Regions from separate parts of the Guptibacillus sedimenti genome, predicted to be linked through region 2. Evidence: a T-box and tRNA genes for the amino acid it is inferred to sense, from the RefSeq annotation. Region 2 holds a T-box; the other holds one or more tRNA genes.

What was found. A T-box is a leader RNA that pairs with one kind of tRNA and senses whether it is charged. The one in region 2 lies ahead of leuS (leucine--tRNA ligase), so its partner is inferred to be a tRNA-Leu.
Region 1: it has a tRNA-Leu gene. The T-box ahead of leuS (leucine--tRNA ligase) is inferred to sense a tRNA for this amino acid. The anticodon was not compared.

The regions. Positions count from the first base shown of each region.
Region 1 is NZ_JAQQWV010000012.1:3,287-13,379, reverse strand. It holds gene PQ578_RS21570 (glutaredoxin domain-containing protein) at 1-140, shown strand, start outside; gene PQ578_RS21565 (acyl-CoA dehydrogenase family protein) at 167-1,312, shown strand; gene PQ578_RS21560 (cell wall hydrolase) at 1,458-2,066, shown strand; gene kapB (kinase-associated lipoprotein KapB) at 2,141-2,536, shown strand; gene trhO (oxygen-dependent tRNA uridine(34) hydroxylase TrhO) at 2,637-3,539, shown strand; gene PQ578_RS21545 (NRDE family protein) at 3,598-4,353, shown strand; gene PQ578_RS21540 (hypothetical protein) at 4,480-4,635, shown strand; tRNA gene PQ578_RS21535 (tRNA-Val) at 4,789-4,864, shown strand; tRNA gene PQ578_RS21530 (tRNA-Thr) at 5,041-5,116, shown strand; tRNA gene PQ578_RS21525 (tRNA-Leu) at 5,122-5,206, shown strand; tRNA gene PQ578_RS21520 (tRNA-Arg) at 5,219-5,295, shown strand; tRNA gene PQ578_RS21515 (tRNA-Ala) at 5,302-5,377, shown strand; tRNA gene PQ578_RS21510 (tRNA-Ser) at 5,388-5,480, shown strand; tRNA gene PQ578_RS21505 (tRNA-Gly) at 5,486-5,559, shown strand; tRNA gene PQ578_RS21500 (tRNA-Glu) at 5,567-5,641, shown strand; gene PQ578_RS21495 (transporter) at 5,769-6,098, shown strand; gene PQ578_RS21490 (YpjP family protein) at 6,231-6,875, shown strand; gene PQ578_RS21485 (hypothetical protein) at 6,932-7,159, shown strand; gene PQ578_RS21480 (YuzB family protein) at 7,352-7,588, opposite strand; gene trxB (thioredoxin-disulfide reductase) at 7,779-8,720, shown strand; gene PQ578_RS21470 (Hsp20/alpha crystallin family protein) at 8,755-9,198, opposite strand; gene PQ578_RS21465 (thymidylate synthase) at 9,349-10,093, shown strand, end outside.
Region 2 is NZ_JAQQWV010000001.1:1,049,839-1,059,931, reverse strand. It holds gene PQ578_RS05115 (lytic transglycosylase domain-containing protein) at 6-617, opposite strand; gene PQ578_RS05110 (rhodanese-like domain-containing protein) at 804-1,145, opposite strand; gene PQ578_RS05105 (rhodanese-like domain-containing protein) at 1,171-1,479, opposite strand; gene leuS (leucine--tRNA ligase) at 1,706-4,120, opposite strand; T-box leader at 4,184-4,411, opposite strand; gene PQ578_RS05095 (hypothetical protein) at 4,576-4,788, opposite strand; gene mnmM (tRNA 5-(aminomethyl)-2-thiouridylate-methyltransferase MnmM) at 5,004-5,576, shown strand; gene PQ578_RS05085 (hypothetical protein) at 5,606-5,908, opposite strand; gene PQ578_RS05080 (tetraprenyl-beta-curcumene synthase family protein) at 5,975-7,045, opposite strand; gene PQ578_RS05075 (alpha/beta hydrolase) at 7,063-7,875, opposite strand; gene PQ578_RS05070 (gamma carbonic anhydrase) at 7,967-8,482, shown strand; gene PQ578_RS05065 (hypothetical protein) at 8,554-8,772, shown strand; gene PQ578_RS05060 (phosphatase PAP2 family protein) at 8,913-9,431, shown strand; gene PQ578_RS05055 (glycosyltransferase family 4 protein) at 9,450-10,093, shown strand, end outside.

The DNA.
Region 1 (10,093 bases), on a different contig from region 2:
CAGCGCGGAATGAGCTCATCAACGAGCACGGATCAATGTCCACGCCAACGATTGTCATTGATGATGAAGTGATTATTGGATTTGAACAAGAACGGATTGATGAACTTCTTGATCTTTCGTCTTCTAAAATGAAGGATTGATAACTTGTTGAAAGAGGGTGAATGAAATGATTGAGAAATTTGTTCGCAATGATCGTCAGAAAGAGCTCCTGGATCTAGCTAGTAAGCATCGCGCTGAGCTTAAAGAGAGCGCTGAGCAAATAGACAAGGAAGCGCGCATTCCTGACGCCATTATAGCAAGTATGAAGGATTCAGGTTTTACTTCACTGCCCATTCCAGAGGAATTTGGTGGGAAAGAACTTTCCCTTTACGAACTAGTCCTTATTCAAGAGGAGCTTGGGAAAGGCGAAGGAGCAGGTGCGTTATCGATTGGTTGGCACTTTGGTATTCTAAAAGATCTTCAAGATCGTCGACCTTGGAATGATCACAAGTATGCGGAACTTTGCATGGATGTATTGAAAGGGGCGCTTGTGAATAGAGCTCAAACAGAAGAGGAGACTGGTGATCCAACGAGAGGAGGACTGCCTGCAACGATCGCAACAGAAGTAGAGGGGGGCTATCAGCTTACTGGCCGAAAAACATTCACAACGTTAAGTCCACATCTTGACTCTGTGATTGTGAAATCGACGTTAAATGGTGTGCCAGCTGACTTCTTAGTATCAATGAATCAAAAAGGTGTATCCCTTGAACAAACATGGGAAGTTTTGGGGATGAGAGGAACGAGAAGTGATGATCTTGTCTTAACAGACGTCTTCGTTCCGTCTGAAGCTCTCCTTGAAATTTATGATAAGGAACGCAAAACGGCATCCCTTCCTCCTGCCTGGTTACTTCATATCCCCGCTGTGTATCTTGGGATTGCTGAATCTGCACGAGAAGAAGCGGTGAAATTTGTTACTTCTTATCAACCGAACAGTCTAGATATTCCATTAAAAGATGTTCCCCATATCCAAGATAAGTTTGGGCGCATATCCCTTGCACTCTTAAGTGCTCGTCACTTTCTTTATTCGGTCGCAGAGCAGTGGGATCAGTATCCAGAAGAGCGAATGAACATGCAGGGACAGCTTTTTGCTGCAAAATCGCAGGCAGTTAAAGCTGCGATGGAAGCTGTTGACCTTTCCATGCGCATTGTAGGGGGAAGGAGCTTGATGAAAAAGAATCAGTTGGAACGCTTGTACAGAGATGTTCGAGCGGGACTTCATAATCCTCCTAGTGATGAATTAACGCTACAAGTTCTTGCGATGAAGCAATTTTAAGATGAGTGTTTACTCCTTCTATAATTGGAAGGAGTTTCTTTTTGTTCTTATATGTGGATCTCATCCCTATGACTCCCTATTGTAAATATGCTGTTCTTCCTCTATCCTTTATGGCGTGTTAAAAGCTACTGAAAGGATGGGGTGTATGAAAAAGTCGGTTCTGACGATTATAATGACAAGTCTCTTTTTTACGATGTTTTCTGCTCAGTCTCATCAAGTAGGGGCGGTTACTATGATGAAGGTACCTCCGATGATCGAAGAAGAACAAACTGCAATTGCTCCTAGTGAAACGCCTGAACCGGAAACGAAGCAGGATGTGGCACTATTGCTTAACCTTCCTGTTAAAAATATGAATGATGTTAAGAAAGTAACGAAGGATCAATTTTCCGTTACCAACTATTCAATAGAAGAAATTGAAATGCTAGCCAAATTAGTTAATGGAGAAGCGAGAGGCGAAACGTTTGAAGGAAAAGTAGCGGTAGCTTCTGTAACCATTAATCGTGTTCTTTCTTCAAAATTTCCAAATAGCCTAAAAGAAGTAATCTTTGAAAGTGGCGCATATACGGCCGTATCAGATGGTCAATATGATCAGCGTCCAGGACCAGAGTCCTACAAAGCAGTCTATGCTGCACTTAGTGGACAAGATCCAAGTTCAGGTGCTTTGTTTTATTATAATCCTGATATCGCCACGGACGATTGGATTCGGACAAGGCATATTATTAAAGAAATTGGCAAACATGTCTTCACAAGATAAAATCCTCCTGACGAAGGAGGATTTTATGATATCATCGACTTGTACCCACAGTTTGATGAAGGAGTGAAGCGAAAATGACACAGAAAAAAACGTTTCAACCAGGTGAAATAGTCACAGCAGGATATAAGACAGGTAGGTATATTGGAGAGGTTGTAGACCTTAAGGATCCAAAAGCGGTTGTCAAAGTGCTTGCGGTGATGAAACACCCAACACAGGGCGATCTTCATAATCCAAAACAGCTAGATGTTCCGCTTTTCCATCAACGTAAAGCGCTGGCTCAATATGAGAAGGCTCTTGTGCCGTTATCAGCTATTAACCACTATGAAGGGGACGTTCCGAATTACAACGAATCGTTGCAAGAAGCCCTTGGTACACAAGAAGCTGAGTTAAAGCATGAAGGCGGAAGATGGGCAGAGGCTTCTCTCATTGAAATTGAAAAACTTAAAGAAGAGTATTTTCCGACAAGATAGTCTTCTTTACATCACTATTTAAATCGGGTAAGATATAGTATTGATTTAGGCTTGCAATAAGAAGTACTAAGTGAAGAAGACGTAAAGGGTGGTTTTTGATTTGCAATCAGAAGCTTCAGCATATCAAGTGCTGTTATATTATCAGTATGTAGAAATTGAAGATCCAGCTTATTTTGCTCGAAAGCATCTTAAGTTCTGTCAATCTTTGAATTTAAAAGGAAGAGTGCTTGTCGGTACAGAAGGAATTAACGGAACTGTTTCAGGAACCGTTCAGGATACTGAGCGGTATATGGAAGAACTAAAAGCTGACGAACGCTTCCACGATATGGTGTTTAAAATTGACGAAGCACATGGTCATACGTTTAAAAAGATGCACGTTCGACCTCGTGAAGAGATTGTTTCATTAAGACTTGAGGAAGATGTTAATCCGAAAGAAATCACCGGTAACTACCTTGAGCCGAAGGAGTTTATGGAAGCGCTAGAAGACGATGATGTGATTGTTATTGACGCTAGAAATGATTATGAGTATGATATTGGTCATTTCCGTAATGCCATTCGTCCTGACATTAAAGCATTTCGTGATCTTCCGGACTGGATCGAGCAGAATCTTGCCGACCAAAAGGACAAAAAAGTATTAACGTATTGCACGGGCGGAATTCGCTGTGAGAAATTTTCAGGATATTTATTAAAGAAAGGGTTCTCTGATGTTTCTCAGCTTCATGGTGGGATTGTCACGTACGGTAAAGACCCAGAAGTACAAGGCAAATATTTCGACGGTAAATGCTTTGTTTTTGATGATCGCCTTGCTGTACCTGTGAACCGTACTGATGAAGATAGGGTGATAGGGAAATGCTATCATTGCGAAGAACCGGCAGATACGTACATTAATTGTGCCAATGTAACGTGTGACAAGCTTCATATCGTATGTGATTCTTGCAAAGAAGAACATCAGCAATATTGTTCATCAGCTTGTGAGGAAGAAGTTCACATGGCGCAAATGTAACGCAGCGGATACCGCTGCGTTTTTTTTACACTTAACCAGGGTGAGGAGGTACGTAGAGGTGTGTTTAATTGCTGTAGCAATAAATGTTCATAAAAAATACCCTTTTATTTTAGTCGCTAATCGAGACGAGTTTTACGAGCGTCCAACAATGCCTGTGCATTATTGGGACGATGTACCTGGATTACTAGGTGGTCGTGATTTGAAAGCAATGGGAACATGGCTTGGTGTTACAACAAAAGGGAAAATTGCGGCGCTTACAAATTATCGAGAGCCTGGTGAAGAACCTAAGAGGCATTCAAGAGGCGATTTACCTGCTGATTACTTACGACAGAATCAAACAGCAGAGGCATATTTAAAAACCGTTCAACAAAAGAAAGATCAGTACAATGGGTTTAATTTACTTGCGGGAGATTTTAACACCCTTTATTACTATTCAAATAAGCAAAACCAAATATCCAGAGTAGAAAGTGGCATTCATGCGGTAAGTAATCATTTATTGAATACGAACTGGCCGAAAGTAGAGATGCTTAAGGAAGAGCTCACCCACTATATACGAGAAAAAAACGAACTTGATCAGGAACGGCTTTTTGAAATGCTCTCGCATGCTGATCCTGCGCCAGATCATTTATTACCTGAAACAGGGGTACCAATCGAATGGGAGAGAATGCTTTCACCGGTATTTATTTCATCTGAGAATTACGGTACAAGAGCGCAAACGATCATCACCGTTACACCGGATGGTCAAGTAACCTTTACCGAGCGAACAGGAAAGGATAAGGAAAACACGTACCAATTTATCCTGAATGAGGAATAAAGTTTCAGGTGCTGAATAAATTATGTGTTACCTGTAACTTTTCGATCTAAAATAAAGTAAGAGGTTCTAGTTTCAAAACGAGCATACAGGGGTATTGGGAGTTAATACTTATGAGGAGGGGTTTTTTTGAAAAGAAAGCGTCACTATCTTGAAGATCAGCTTTTGAGGGAATCACTTGATATGAAGGAATACCGAAAATATGATTCTGAAATGGTGACTAAAAAAAGACCAGTACTCCGTGAAAATAAAAAGAAAAAACCACTCATTCAAACACTAGTATAAGCGAGGAAGAAATTCCTCGCTTTTTTTTATGGAAAAGGGTTGTATTTTTCATAAAGCGATGATAAGATAAGTCTTGTCCTTGAAAAAACACATAAAATTAAGTGTTGACGAAGTAACGGTTTATATAGTATGATTATGAAGTCGCTGTTTAATGGAGGATTAGCTCAGCTGGGAGAGCATCTGCCTTACAAGCAGAGGGTCGGCGGTTCGAGCCCGTCATCCTCCACCATTAATTTTAAAGGTAACATAAGCGGTGCTACTCATGAAATTATGCGGTCTAGCTCAATTGGTAGAGCAAGGAGCAAGACTTCACCGAATGATCTACGACTTGTCTCGACGCAGCTTGCTTTAAAGCAAAGCTTGCAGAGGAAGAGACGACAACCTGATTAAGCTTCAATAGACTTCGCCGGTCTAGCTCAATTGGTAGAGCAACTGACTTGTAATCAGTAGGTTGGGGGTTCAAGTCCTCTGGCCGGCACCACACATGCGGGTGTGGCGGAATTGGCAGACGCGCTAGACTTAGGATCTAGTGTCTTACGACGTGGGGGTTCAAGTCCCTTCACCCGCACCATATATTATTTTCGCGCCCGTAGCTCAATTGGATAGAGCGTCTGACTACGGATCAGAAGGTTAGGGATTCGACTTCTCTCGGGCGCACCATATTACGGGGCCTTAGCTCAGCTGGGAGAGCGCCTGCCTTGCACGCAGGAGGTCAGCGGTTCGATCCCGCTAGGCTCCACCAATTATATATCGGAGGAATACCCAAGTCTGGCTGAAGGGATCGGTCTTGAAAACCGACAGGGGCTTAGTCGCCCGCGGGGGTTCGAATCCCTCTTCCTCCTCCATCTTTGCGGGTGTAGTTTAGTGGTAAAACCTCAGCCTTCCAAGCTGATGTCGTGGGTTCGATCCCCATCACCCGCTCCATTTTGTTGGCCCGTTGGTCAAGCGGTTAAGACACCGCCCTTTCACGGCGGTAACACGGGTTCGAATCCCGTACGGGTCACCAGCATCCTTTAACGAAATGATTTTTCTCAAGCATACTCAGGAGAGATGCTTTTTTTGTTGTTTTCATTTCGGTACATCTCACTTGGATACCGCATACATTGCTGTATATAAGAGAGGGGATGGACCGAATGTATTATGAAGAACATGAGCATATTGCTTACCACTATGACAACACTGATGCTTATCGCCAGCAGCCAGTAGCACCAACATCGAGCCCACCTGCATCACCGCCTCCAAGACCAATGTCTTCTGCGCAAGCAGGAACATTTGCTGTTGATCCTGGCTCAATTAGAAGATGCATGTATCGATTTACTTATATTTGGATGAGAGATGGCAATTCGTTCTGGTTTTGGCCGGTATTTGTAGGAAGTACGTCTGTATCCGGATTTCGTTGGACTGGTAGAAGGTGGGTTTATACAGGAATTAGCTTAAGAAGAATTGACATGTTTCAATGCTAAATCGTGGAGCGCTTACATGAGGCGCTCTTTTTCATGACTTCATTGTGAAAAATAGCGTAAATATCTGGCTTTTTTTAATAGATCGTGCGAAAATAAGACTAACTATTGATCTTCGAAAGTCAGGTGCACATAATGAAATTTCCTCTATGGATGAGAAAGTTATTTGTAGCATTTGTCGCTGTTATGACGTTAGGAACGGTTATTCCTACTGGATACCTGGCAGATGAAAAAAACGAGCCGTCAGAGACGTATCAGGAGGAAGGCCATCTTCTTCTCGATTCATTGGACGAGCCTTTAGGGTTATCGGAACCTACGGAAGAAGAGGCTACAGATTGGCCGACAATTGCAGCTCAAGTTCCTTCTACTGAATTACTTGCACATTTTGTCACTTATGCAAGTAGTCAGTCAGAAGAACAGGGATTATCAAAGTTTGGAGAAGCGATTTCAACTCGTGTAGGTAGCGAATATTCGGAGTCAATCGTTCCCAAAATGACAGAAGCCATTGTAGCATCTGTTGCAGATCTCGACATTGAAGAACTTAGGACGCTTCGTTTAACAGAATCACCGTCTGGCGGATATGGAGAGCGGATACTTCATGTATACAGCGAACAGAGTGGAGAAGACCTTTTGCGCTTTCACGTTCGAAGAGATCACCCACCTCAGGATGGCTACTGGTTTAACTTTCACTATCATGCAGCAGATGATAATTTTGAAGAGCATTATGAAGTAGGTAAAATTTATTGGGATAAAAACACTCCGCCTAAGTGGCTCTCTTAAGAGAGGTGCGCGGGGTGTTTTTGGTTGGAGAGTAGTAAGGGAGGATTACAGCCTAGATGGAACTTGTACAATGCATTAGAGATGTTTTTGAAGAAGAACCGCTTGTCGGTTCAGAAAACCCGTTTCAGCGAAAATTGTTTAAAGAGGGAAATTTTTATCCGGTTTACAGGGATGAACACAATAGTTGGATTACACTCGATGAAGAAGGCGAACAGCATATCATTGCAACAGGGGATTTGCTAAATGATGATTTTTGGTTCACATTTCGGTTTCGAATCGCATAAGAAAAAGCCGCAGCGTGCGGCTTTTACTTCTTTTTAGGGCGCGCGTTTTGCGGGCCTCTTTTTTTATTCATCAGAAGAGCGTCTTCGCCTTCTTTTTTGCCCTGGATCCCGGTTTTAGGATCATAAGCATTACGGTTTTTCATACAAGTGCCTCCTCTATGTGGATTCAACACTTAGTATGTCCGATTCTCCTTAAAACATCGGGTTTTCTTCGATGAACTGGTAGACGTTATCAACAAGTTCATCTGGCGTTTCACCAGTCACACGTTCGCCGTTTACAAGGCAGTACATTTCCTGGCTACATAGCGTGCAATGGCCAAGACAGGAATATTCAAGGACGTCTAGGTCCGTATCTTTTTCTAGTGTTTCCATTGCTTTATGTGAACCGCTTGAAAGATTGCTCATGCAAAATTCTACAATTGGATTCATTTCTATTCACCTCAAGTTTTCCTAACAAATTCATAACTGTTTCCATTCTACCAAGAAGGGAGGAAAATGGACAACCATTTGCATGAACGAAGAAACATATTGACTATTACTCATATAATTTGTAAGAGAAGGGTTTATTTCTTTATAATTAGGAAAAATAACATAATGAAGTCGATAGAGGAGGGTCATTATGCATAAAGCAGTTATTGTAGGAACAGGACCAGCAGGTTTAACAGCAGCGATTTACCTTGCGAGAGCAAATATGGATCCGCTTGTCATTGAAGGGCCGGAACCTGGTGGTCAGCTTACGTTAACAACTGATGTAGAAAATTTCCCCGGGTTTCCAGATGGCGTTCTTGGCCCTGAATTGATGGAAAACATGAAGAAGCAGGCGCTCCGTTTCGGTGCAACGATTGAACGCGGCTGGGTGAAGGACATTGATTTTAGTGAACGTCCTTTTAAATTAACAACGGATACGCTTGGCGACATCATGGCAGAATCAGTTCTTATTTCTACTGGTGCTTCAGCAAAGCTTCTTGGAATTCCAGGTGAATCAGAGAATATGGGCAGAGGTGTAAGTACATGTGCGACGTGTGATGGCTTTTTCTTCCGTGGTAAAAAAATCGTCGTAATTGGTGGAGGAGACTCTGCGATGGAAGAAGCCACTTTTTTAACAAAATTTGCTTCAGAAGTAACCATCCTTCATCGAAGAAAGGACTTACGTGCATCAAAAATCATGCAAGAGCGTGCACGCACAAACGAAAAAATCAGCTGGAAACTCAATGCTTCACCTATTGAGGTTGTGGCCGAAAACAATAAAGTTAGTGGGATTAAAGTGAAGGATAGTGATTCCGGAAAAGAAGAAATTGTGAAAACGGATGGTATTTTCGTTGCCATAGGCCACCGTCCAAACACAGATTTTCTTCAGGGTAAACTTAGTATGGACGATAAAGGTTACATCCAAGTGGAACCGGGAACCACCAGAACGAATGTTGCAGGTGTATTTGCATGTGGCGATGTTCAGGACTTTACTTACCGACAAGCGATTACAGCAGCAGGAACAGGCTGTATGGCTGCGATGGATTGTGAGCGGTTCTTAGAAGGAAACGCCTTTATTGATTGGAGTATGTAAACATGAAAGCGCAGGGCATGTGCCCTACGCTTTTTTAATGGATATCGATATAGTTTGAATCGTTTTGAATGCGGTCGGCTTTTGGAATTTTAATTTCAAGAATGCCGTTTTCGTATTTTCCCTTCACATTTTTCATTGAGAAGTGATAAGGCAGTTTGATTGTGCGACTCGTACTCGCATAGGAGCGTTCTTGTTTATAATACTTTTGCTTATCGTTTCGTGTTTCCTGATATTCTTTCGACTCGATTGAAATGCGCAGTCCATCTCCAAGCGGTTCAACCTTAATTTGTTCTTTTGAAATACCAGGTAACTCTGCCTCTACGATAAAAGCAGCATCCGTTTCATATAGGTCAACGCGAAACGACTGCGCAGGCAGCAGGTTGGCAAACGGCTCTTTAAAAAAATCATCAAACGTGTTCATCCAATTTTGAATAGCGGGATCTTGAAACAGTTTCGGCAATTTATCGCCTTTACCCATTTGACATTCATCCTTTCCAACATTTCTGATATACAGTATGTATGCCCATGGAAAAGGTTCCTTTTGGGTATTTTTTACAAGGGATTCCGAAGTTACTTCTCTACTTTCTTCATGTTACAATGGTCAGTAGAGAATTTAAGGAGGAGTATCATGAAGACTTATCTGCAGCTTTGCGAGGAAATTTTACATAACGGAACAAAAAAATCTGATCGAACGGGTACAGGAACAATGAGTGTGTTTGGTCATCAAATGCGCTTTGATTTGCAGGAGGGTTTTCCTGCATTAACAACAAAAAAACTTCATCTAAGATCCATTATTCATGAGCTGCTTTGGTTTTTAAAAGGGGATACGAACGTAAAGTATCTTCAAGATAATGGCGTGCGTATTTGGAATGAATGGGCGGATGAAAATGGAGAGCTTGGTCCCGTTTACGGTCATCAGTGGCGTTCATGGACAGGAGCAGACGGATCGACAGTTGATCAAATTGCAAAAGTGGTTGAGCAAATAAAAACAAATCCGAATTCCAGGAGAATGATCGTAACGGCATGGAACCCTTCTGAAGTTGATGAAATGGCTTTGCCTCCATGTCACTGTCTTTTCCAGTTTTACGTAGCGGATGGTAAACTTTCTTGTCAGCTTTATCAGCGGTCTGCTGATGTTTTTCTTGGCGTACCATTTAACATCGCTTCATATGCGCTTCTCACTATGATGATGGCACAAGTGTGTGACTTAGAGCCCGGTGAGTTTATTCATACGTTAGGCGATGCTCACATTTATAACAACCATATCGAGCAAGTTCAGCTTCAACTTACGCGTGATACGAAAGACCTTCCCAAAATGAAAATTAACCCAGAAGTGAAATCCATCTTTGATTTCTCATTTGAGGACTTTGAAT
Region 2 (10,093 bases):
CTAATTTATGCTCGATAATTCCCCATTACTTTTGAAACATAATTTTGTGTTTCTTGAAACGGAGGTATTCCACCGTACCGATCCACATTTCCCGGTCCGGCATTATAAGCGGCTAGTGCAAGCTCAGTGTTTCCATTATATTTATTCATCATTTGTTTCATGTACTTTACGCCGCCTTCAATGTTTTGTCCAGGGTCAAAAGGATCTTTTACTCCTAATGAAGCGGCAGTAGCAGGCATTAATTGCATTAACCCCATAGCCCCAGCTCCGCTCACGCTATCTGACTTATAGCCTGATTCTTGTTTAATAATGGAATGAATGAGCTTAGGATCGACGTCATATTTCACCGATAATGCTTCTATATAGCCATCGATTTCAAGCGATGATGACGAATAAGAAGGGTTAGACGAGATTGGAATTTGGGATGGCGCAAATAATTCCGCCGGGATTGAAGTAAGTGTTGAATCCGGATTGGCTTGTCCAGGATTCTGGTTAGAGAGAGCTTGTTCAAGCATATCAGTAAAGGAAAAAGTGGTCGTCTGCTTCACTTTATTTCCTATCTGCAATTGTTGAAGAGACTGTAAATCCATCATAGCACGTATTAGTTCTGCCTTCATTTCAACACCCCGGTCTAGTCTTTTCCATCATTATACCAGATTGAAGGCAGAAGTAGATTTCTTTCTTTAAGCAATCTATTTGGAACATGGGGAAAAAAGTGCTATGATTTATTAAACACATCAATTTACTTGGATTAACACTTCAGGAAAACGTCTTTTAGAGACCAACTCCAAAAGACGTTTTCATTACGAAACGGTCATGTAATAAATAGGTTGCTTGCGCTGTTTCATCAGGATCTTCACAGCGAGTCTTGCTGCTTTTCGATCTTCGGCAAGAACAATAATCTCTTTATCACACACTTCATTTTCTTTCGTCTGTCTTCCTAAATAAGAAAGCGGAATATTCTTTGCTTTTTCATAAGGCGTACGGTGCGAAAGAATATAATCTCTCACATCAATGAGACAGTATTTATCATCGTCAAACCGATCTAAATGAATCGGCTTCATATAAGAATAAGGATAAACTACTCTCCATAATCCTAAAGTCAAGGCAGCCATTACTGCACCAGCCATTCCCCATATCGCCATTCGAACTCTCTCCTTTTTAGCAGGGTTATTTCAGTTTACCCTCCCATTTCATCATACCGCCAACCATATTTCTTACTTCATAACCAGCTTCTTGCATGTACTCGCAAGCACGCTCACTACGACGTCCAGAGCGACAAATCATAATATGCTCTTCTTCTTTGTTTATTTCATCAAGTCGTTCCGGAAGAGTGCCAAGACGAATGTGCTTCGCTTCAGGGATCATACCTTCCTCTACTTCCTCGTCCTCACGTACATCAATTAGCGAAACGTTCTTTCCATCATTGATTAGCTTTTCAACCTCTTCAGGTGTTACTGTCTTAATTTCATTACTCATAAAAAACATACCCCTTTCGTACAATTCTCATATGATTTTTCGATTATATTCACTTTAACAAATTCAATCGTACATGATTTGTTGGTTCAATACAAGAAATCTATCTTCTTATCATCTTACTAATATTCTCAAATATAGGAAAAGGTTATGCAAAATGTTGTTTAATCATTTTCAGCAAAATTTTATATAGTTAAAACCCTCTCCATCAACTGGAGAGGGTTAGTTGTTAATTAGCTACGATATTCACTAACTTACCTGGAACAGCAATAACTTTGCGAAGTGTTTTGCCATCAAGTTGACCTTTAATTTTCTCATGCTCTAACGCAATTTCCTGCATCTCATCACGAGAGGCTTCTGTAGGAATGGATATTTTAGCACGAAGTTTGCCGTTAATTTGAACAACAATCTCAACTTCGTCTACTGTAAGTTTGCTTTCATCAAACATTGGCCAGTTCGCATACGCAAGTGATTCGCCATGTCCAAGCGCACTCCATAGTTCTTCCGCAAGGTGAGGCGCGATAGGTGAAAGTAACTTCACAAACCCTTCCATTAAAGTAACCGAAACCGTTTCCTGCTTATACGCTTCATTTACAAATACCATCATTTGAGACACAGCGGTGTTAAAGCGCAGTCCTTCCATATCTTCAGTTACTTTCTTAACTGTTTCATGATAAACGCGCTCCATCTTTTCTCCTGAATTTTCTTCAGAAATCGAAGACTTTGTTAGGTCACCTTCGCCAAACAAGCGCCATACACGATCAAGGAAACGACGAGCTCCATCAAGACCATTGTGTGACCATGCAATCGACCCTTCAAATGGCCCCATAAACATTTCATATAGACGAAGTGTGTCTGCACCGTGGCTTTCAACTATTTCATCTGGATTTACTACGTTTCCTTTTGACTTACTCATTTTTTCGTTGTTTTCACCAAGAATCATGCCCTGATTGCGAAGGCGTTGGAATGGTTCTTTCGTTGGCACTACACCGATATCATACAGAACTTTATGCCAGAAACGAGCATAAAGCAAGTGAAGAACCGCATGCTCTGCACCACCGATATACATATCCACAGGTAGCCATTCATCAAGCTTTTTAGGATCCGCTAGCATCTCATCGTTATTAGGATCGATATAACGCAGATAGTACCAGCAGCTTCCAGCCCATTGTGGCATCGTGTTTGTTTCACGACGGCCTTTCATACCTGTTTTAGGATCGACAACGTTCAACCAATCCTCGATATTCGCAAGAGGGGATTCGCCAGTTCCAGAGGGCTTAATTTCCGTTGTTTCTGGTAGAACGACCGGTAAATCTTCCTTCGGTACTGCGCTCATTGAACCATCTTCCCAATGTATGATTGGAATTGGTTCACCCCAGTAACGCTGACGGCTAAATAACCAATCGCGAAGACGATACGTTGTTTTTTTCGTGCCTTTACCGTTTTCCTCTAACCATTCAATGCTTTTCGTTATGGCTTCTTCTTTCTCAAGGCCGTTTAAGAACTCAGAGTTTACATGCTCCCCATCTTCTGTATAGGCTTCTTTCGACACATTTCCACCAGCCACAACTTCTTGGATTGGAAGGTTAAAGGCAGTCGCAAACTCATAATCACGCTCGTCATGAGCAGGAACAGCCATGATCGCACCAGTTCCATAACTCATAAGCACGTAATCCGCTACCCAAATCGGAAGCTTAGCATTGTTTATTGGGTTAACTGCATAGGCTCCAGTAAATTCACCAGTCTTCTCTTTTGATAACTCTGTTCGCTCAAGATCACTCTTTGTTTGAACTTTTGAACGATAGCTCTCAACTTTGGAAATTTGTTCACTCGTCGAAATTTTATCAACTAGAGGATGCTCAGGTGCTAGCACCATATACGTTGCGCCAAACAGTGTATCTGGACGCGTCGTAAAGACATCAATTGACTCATCATAACCATCTATTCTAAAGGTAACTTCAGCGCCTTCGGACTTCCCAATCCAGTTTCGCTGCATTTCTTTAATGCTGTCAGACCAGTCAAGGTCTTCTAGATCTTCAAGCAAGCGATCCGCATATTCCGTAATTTTCAATACCCATTGCTTCATTGGTTTACGAACAACAGGATGACCGCCGCGCTCACTCTTACCGTCAATGACTTCCTCATTCGCAAGAACAGTTCCTAGCGCTTCACACCAGTTCACAGCTACTTCGTCTACGTAGGCAAGACCTTTTTCATATAATTTCGTGAAAATCCACTGTGTCCATTTGTAATAATGTGGATCAGTTGTATTAATTTCTCGATCCCAATCGTATGAAAAACCAAGCTCTTTAATTTGGCGACGGAATGTATCGATGTTCTTTTGTGTAAAGTCACGTGGGTTGTTACCTGTATCAAGTGCATATTGTTCTGCTGGTAGTCCAAATGCATCCCATCCAATTGGATGAAGGACATTGTATCCCTGCATTCTTTTCATACGAGATAAAATATCTGTTGCCGTATACCCTTCAGGGTGTCCAACGTGCAGACCTGCCCCAGATGGATAAGGGAACATATCGAGTATATAAACTTTCTCACCTTGTGCGTCATTCTCTGTTTTAAATGTTTTGTTTGTTTCCCAGAAGTGCTGCCACTTCTTTTCAATTGATTTGTGATCAAATGCCATTGCTACTCTCTCCTTCCAGTACTTACAGAAAAAATAAAAAACCTCCCATCCCCGTTGTTTATCAACAGGGACGAGAGGTTGAGAATCTACTATTCACAATCACCCGCGGTACCACCCGGCTTAGTACTAAAAAGCACTCACTTAAGGCCTTTAACGCAGGCATACGGGTCACCTTACTCCATTCAGGTTCCGATTCAAAGGTGAGTTCGCAAAGGTTCTATGTTAACTTCCACCAACCGTTAACTCTCTAGCAATAGAATCCTTGGTACTATTCCTTATCATTATCTTTAACTTCACAAATTACGTATATAATTTGTATTGTATGAAGACTTGTGAGAAATGTCAAGAACATTATCAGAATAGCCGCTTTTTTCGTGATCTATACATCTCCAGATACAATTTGTTTTTCATTAGGTATAGAAAATATAAAAAGAAACGTACCCATACTGGGCACGTTATCCTTCGCGATGCTTTTTCTGACTCGCCGAATCGTCTTTTGAGTGCGGCTTATCTTTTTCTTCTCTCTGTTCTTCTTTTAAATCTTCTAGTGGAATCGCATCCACATTCATTTCTGAAGTATCCTCATCCAATTGATTCTTTTCTTTATCAGGTAATTGCTCAGGGTTATTGGTTTCACCTTGTTTGTGTGCCTTTTCGTTCTTTGCCATGTGATCACCTCATTTATTGTTTATTAGTTTGTACCACACTCCATATATTCCCAAACATTTATGAAAGTTAGTTGGAGAAAAAGATCGAACATGGTAAAGTCATAATTAGCTAAAACATCGCTTTCTAGACGTCTGCATTCACGATAAGTTTCTCAAGTCAGGCAGCAGACAAATGAAGCAAAGAATATTTTTAGTGACAGAAAGGAATATACATCATGACCCTTCAACGTATCTTACCTTTTACAAGAACGCTACTGGACTCAGTCTTAGCAGAAGGTGGCATTGCTATTGACGGTACTTGTGGAAATGGACACGACACTCTCTTTCTAGCCGAATCGGTTGGTAAGTCAGGCAAAGTTTATGGATTCGATATCCAATCTGAAGCAATAGAATCGACTGAAAAAAGACTGCAAGAAGCTGACCAATATACCCAGGTCGCTCTATTCCAGGAGACTCACGCTTCCATTAATAACAACATTGAGAAGGAACATATAGGGAAAGTTTCTGCCGCAATCTTTAATCTTGGCTACCTGCCAGGTGGAGATAAATCCATTGTCACTAATGCTGAAGAAACGATTCAATCTGTAACAGATATCTTACGTTTGCTTCATTCAGGAGGACTTCTCATTCTAGTTGTCTATCCAGGACATCCAGAGGGAAAAATTGAAAGTGAAAAGGTCACAAATTTCGCTACTGATCTTAATCAGTCACATTATCAGGTTCTAAAATATCAGTTTATTAACCAAATCAATGATCCCCCCTATATTCTTGCGATCAGCAAAAAATAAGGGCTGTGCTTCTGCACAGCCCTTATTCTTTATAGAATTCGCATTGATTCAATATGATCTCTTGTTTTTTTATTCCCTAATTTGTGTATCAGGCTATATATCTCTTTCATATGGTTATCATAGTCATCATTGTTTTTATCTTCATGATAACTCATGGCAGGGACATGAGCACGGTATAAGGAAAGTCGACTATCCTTATCTGTTAGATCAAAAAGCTCACTAAGTTCATAAATATCTTCCTCATCTGCATCAATTTCAAAATGATAACTTGATGCTCCTTGATCTTCCAAAATTTCACCTGAACTAACCTCTACGTAATAACGCTTCTTCATCTTAAGAGCCCCTTTCAAAATCCTATAGGCTTCTTTTCTCACGAATGAGTGTTTTTTATACGCGTATTACTGAGAAGCTTTGTGAAGTCTTCTATAAACCCATCCATTAAAGTAAAAGAAAATGCTCGATCGTCCACCAATTCGAATGATTTTACGAGCTAACGAACGAACATCTTTCTGTTCCATTACTTTGCGATCGGCAAGGTATATTCCAAGTAATCCCCTATTAATTAAACGGTGGAAAGAAGAATGGGGAAGTCCCTCTACGCTTTTATCTGCTTCCTTAATAAAGTGCGCAACACGCTTGGCGAGCTCATCATTGTCTTTGTAATAGAAACAAAAATTCAAATCTCCACCAGCTCGATCCTCTTCCTGATCAATAAAGTAATCCAGCATAATATGAAGCCCCTGTACCCACGGAAAGTACCCATCTTTAATCATCGCTGTTCCACCTTGTGGGATTTCTTCACCTAGTGAGTACGAGACAAGACAAAATATACCCAACGTTGATCCTGAACAAGCAGAAAATTCGTTCCAAGTCATTTCTGGCATTTGCTTCTTATGCTGGTCAAACCAGCTCTTCAATCTTGGCACGCGTTCTTCCTCTTTCACATGCTTATGTACCTGAAGATCACAATAGTAATGACAGAGTTCTAGTAAGGCTGGCTGCACTTCGGATTGATTTGGCAACTCGCGAATTACCTTCTGACACGTCCGAACAAGTTCAACTAGATAACCGCCATCATCTTTTTCTTCCCGATACCGATAATAATGATTAGATGCTTCAACCTCAGGCGAAAGAGCCTCAATCATTGCCTCATGTAGAGCACTGAAGTCTTTTGGATCAAGTGAAGTACTTCGGTCACATAGGTTATCCAGGTAGTCGCTAATTGTCTGATAAGCAGCGATAAATGAAATCGAACGATCAATCTGCTTTCCAGCAAGTAACCCATAGATCCCTCCACCTTCACAGTGAAACGTTTTTGAATCAATGCTGTCTAGCGCCTGTTTTCTAAGTTCAGGATTTGGGATTTGTTCAGCCCGTCTCCTCCAATATTCTAATTCATGATGAACCCTCGGTAAGACGCGTCGATAGATACTATACATCAGCGTCCAGGGTTGACTCGGTACTTTCAAGTGACCCCACTCCTGTATTAATTATTTATCTGGTTTTCTTTGCGGTTTAGTAATTCAAGTTTTAATTCAACAAACGATTTGGCTGTTTGAAATACATCTTCACGATCTGGTTCGTTGAACACCTCATGATAAAATCCATCCCATTCTTTATAGGCCTTCTCTTTCAAGGGAATACGGTTAAACCATGAAATAACGGCTTGCTTATCAACAATACGATCATCGCCACCCTGTACAACAAGCAATGGTAAATTGTGAAATGTTCTTGCACCATCGTTTGCGATTTTCATTGCCTTAAGAAGTTCACGATACCATCTTACCGATACTTTCTGAACCATTAGTGGATCTTCTTGATCGCGTTTGTGAAATTCCGGATTCCTTGTCCCGATATTCGGCTCTAGCTTGGAATTTAACCTTAACGAAGGAACGATTGGATTTAATACTTTAGAGAGAATATCAACGCCTTTATTTGGAGGATTCACTAGACCAATACAAGGAGAAGATAAAATCACTCCCGTCAAAGACGGTCGCTTTTCCATAATCGTTCGAATCGAAGCAAGACCTCCCATACTATGTCCTAATAAAAACACTGGTAGCTGAAATTCGTGAGCTCTTTTGATCCATTTGTCGATAGTCTCGATATATTGGTCAAACGAATCAATATGCCCTCGTCTTCTCGTACTCTCCCCTTGCCCTGGTAAATCACCAAGTACTACATGGTAACCTGCTTCAATCCACTTTGAAACGAGCCAATCATACCTACGATGATGTTCGTTCGCTCCGTGAACTAATACAATAACCCCTTTTGGATATTCAGTTTCTTTTATGCGCATGAAATATCAGCCCCCTTATGTAGGTCCGTTCTTTTTGATACACTACTTTTGAAAAGGATTTCATCTATACTAAATGAAGGTTGGGATTGCAATGCTGTATGCGTATCATGACAAAAAACCTCAGATTCATGAAACAGTCTATATTGCGGATTATACTACCATTACAGGGGATGTGACAATCGAAGAACATAGTAGCGTCTGGTTTAACACGACGATTCGCGGAGATGTTGCACCAACAGAAATTGGTAAAAAAGTGAATATACAAGATAATTGTGTTCTCCATCAGAGTCCAAATAAAAAACTCATTCTTGAAGATGGTGTGACGATCGGCCATCAGGTTATCCTCCATAGTAGTATTATTCGAAAGGACGCTCTTGTTGGAATGGGCTCAATCATTCTTGATGGAGCTGAGATTGGAGAAGGTTCTTTTATAGGTGCCGGAAGTCTTGTCCCACCCGGAAAGAAAATCCCGCCTCATTCTCTTGCATTCGGAAGGCCAGCTAAAGTGGTTAGAACATTAACAGAGCATGATCTGCAAGATATGAACCGCATTCGAAGAGAATACGTTGAAAAAGCAGCTTATTACAAAGAGCAAAAACCGCTCTAGAAAACACGCATATTTGTCGTTCGTTTGAGGAAGGTTACCAATACAATCCTAAATGGATCGAGGTGGCTTCCGTGTACAAAATGACAATGGTCTTGATCGTGCTCGTCGTCATCACCTTGCTAATAGGGGCTTTTATGACGTACAGGCTTGGACAAAACCAAAAAGGCGAATATGATAATCAAGGGAACGCCCGGGTCAAATCTTCTTTCTTTAGTAATCCGATTTTTCTTGTTTATATTATCGCAACAGCATTAGCCATTGGCTATGTAATCTATTTTACGTTAATTTGATGAAAAAGATCAGGAAGATCATTCCTGATCTTTTTTGTTTGGTCTTAACAATTCCTTAAGATTACTTTAATAGTGGCATTAAAATTATGCTATATGCTTAAGGTAACACATAGGTTGAAGGGGGATTCTTTTTGAGTAAAATGGTTGGATGGCTTTATGAGCGGGAGTGTACCGTATTTCGATTTGTGAATTTAACGTGTCATTCAAGATACCTCACAACTCTTTTTGGATTTGTTACTCATGCAGGTGGTGCTAGAACAACGATTTTAAGCACACTTTTGTTACTGGCTTTGTTACCTGCTCCTATAAAAATATGGGGGTTACAAGCCGCCTTTGCTCTTGCTGCTAGTCATATACCTGTTCATTTAATTAAAAAGCATTATCCAAGGCACCGGCCATACCTGGCAATGCCAGAAACGAAGATGCTCGTCTACCCTCTGAAAGATCATTCTTTTCCTTCTGGTCATACGACAGCGATCTTTTCTGTTCTTATACCGTTTGTCTTTCATCTTCCTTCACTAGCTCTCCCCCTTCTTGCTCTTGGGAGTCTAGTTGCCTTATCCCGGATCTACTTAGGTCATCATTATCCTTCTGATGTTCTCGTTGGTGTACTACTTGGTGGTGGATCAGGCATTCTTTCAACACTCATAATAGGTTAGAAGGGGGAAGAACAATCCATGAAGCTTGCACTGTTTACTGACACGTATTATCCACAGGTCAATGGGGTTTCTCGCACACTCGGTAAGTTAACCACATATATGGACCGTCAGCATGTTGATTATATGCTTTTCGCACCCGACTGTCAGGCTGATGAAGACCTGTTCACAAGTAATGTTCATCGGTTTACAAGTATGAAGTTTTTCCTTTACCCCGAATGCCGCATTGCCCTCCCTAAATTAAGTCTTATCCGTAATCAGCTCCAGGGGTTCAACCCGGACCTCCTTCATGTTGCAACACCGTTTAATATCGGAATGTGCGGGTTGCACTACGGAAAAAAGAACAATGTGCCCATGGTTGCTTCCTATCATACGAATTTTGATGACTATCTAAAACATTATTACCTTGAATGGTTTTCTCCTGTCATGTGGAAATATTTAACGTGGTTTCACCAGCCATTCTCTAGCACCTTTGTTCCGTCTAACGAAACACGGCACCGGTTAAATGAAAAAGGATTTGAGAACCTGAAACTTTGGAGAAGAGGTGTTAACTGTGAACACTTTTCTCCGCTTAAAAAAAATCAGTCACTACGACAACGATACAATTTTCAGGAAAAGTATATTCTATTATTTGTTAGTCGACTAGCTCCAGAAAAAAATCTTGA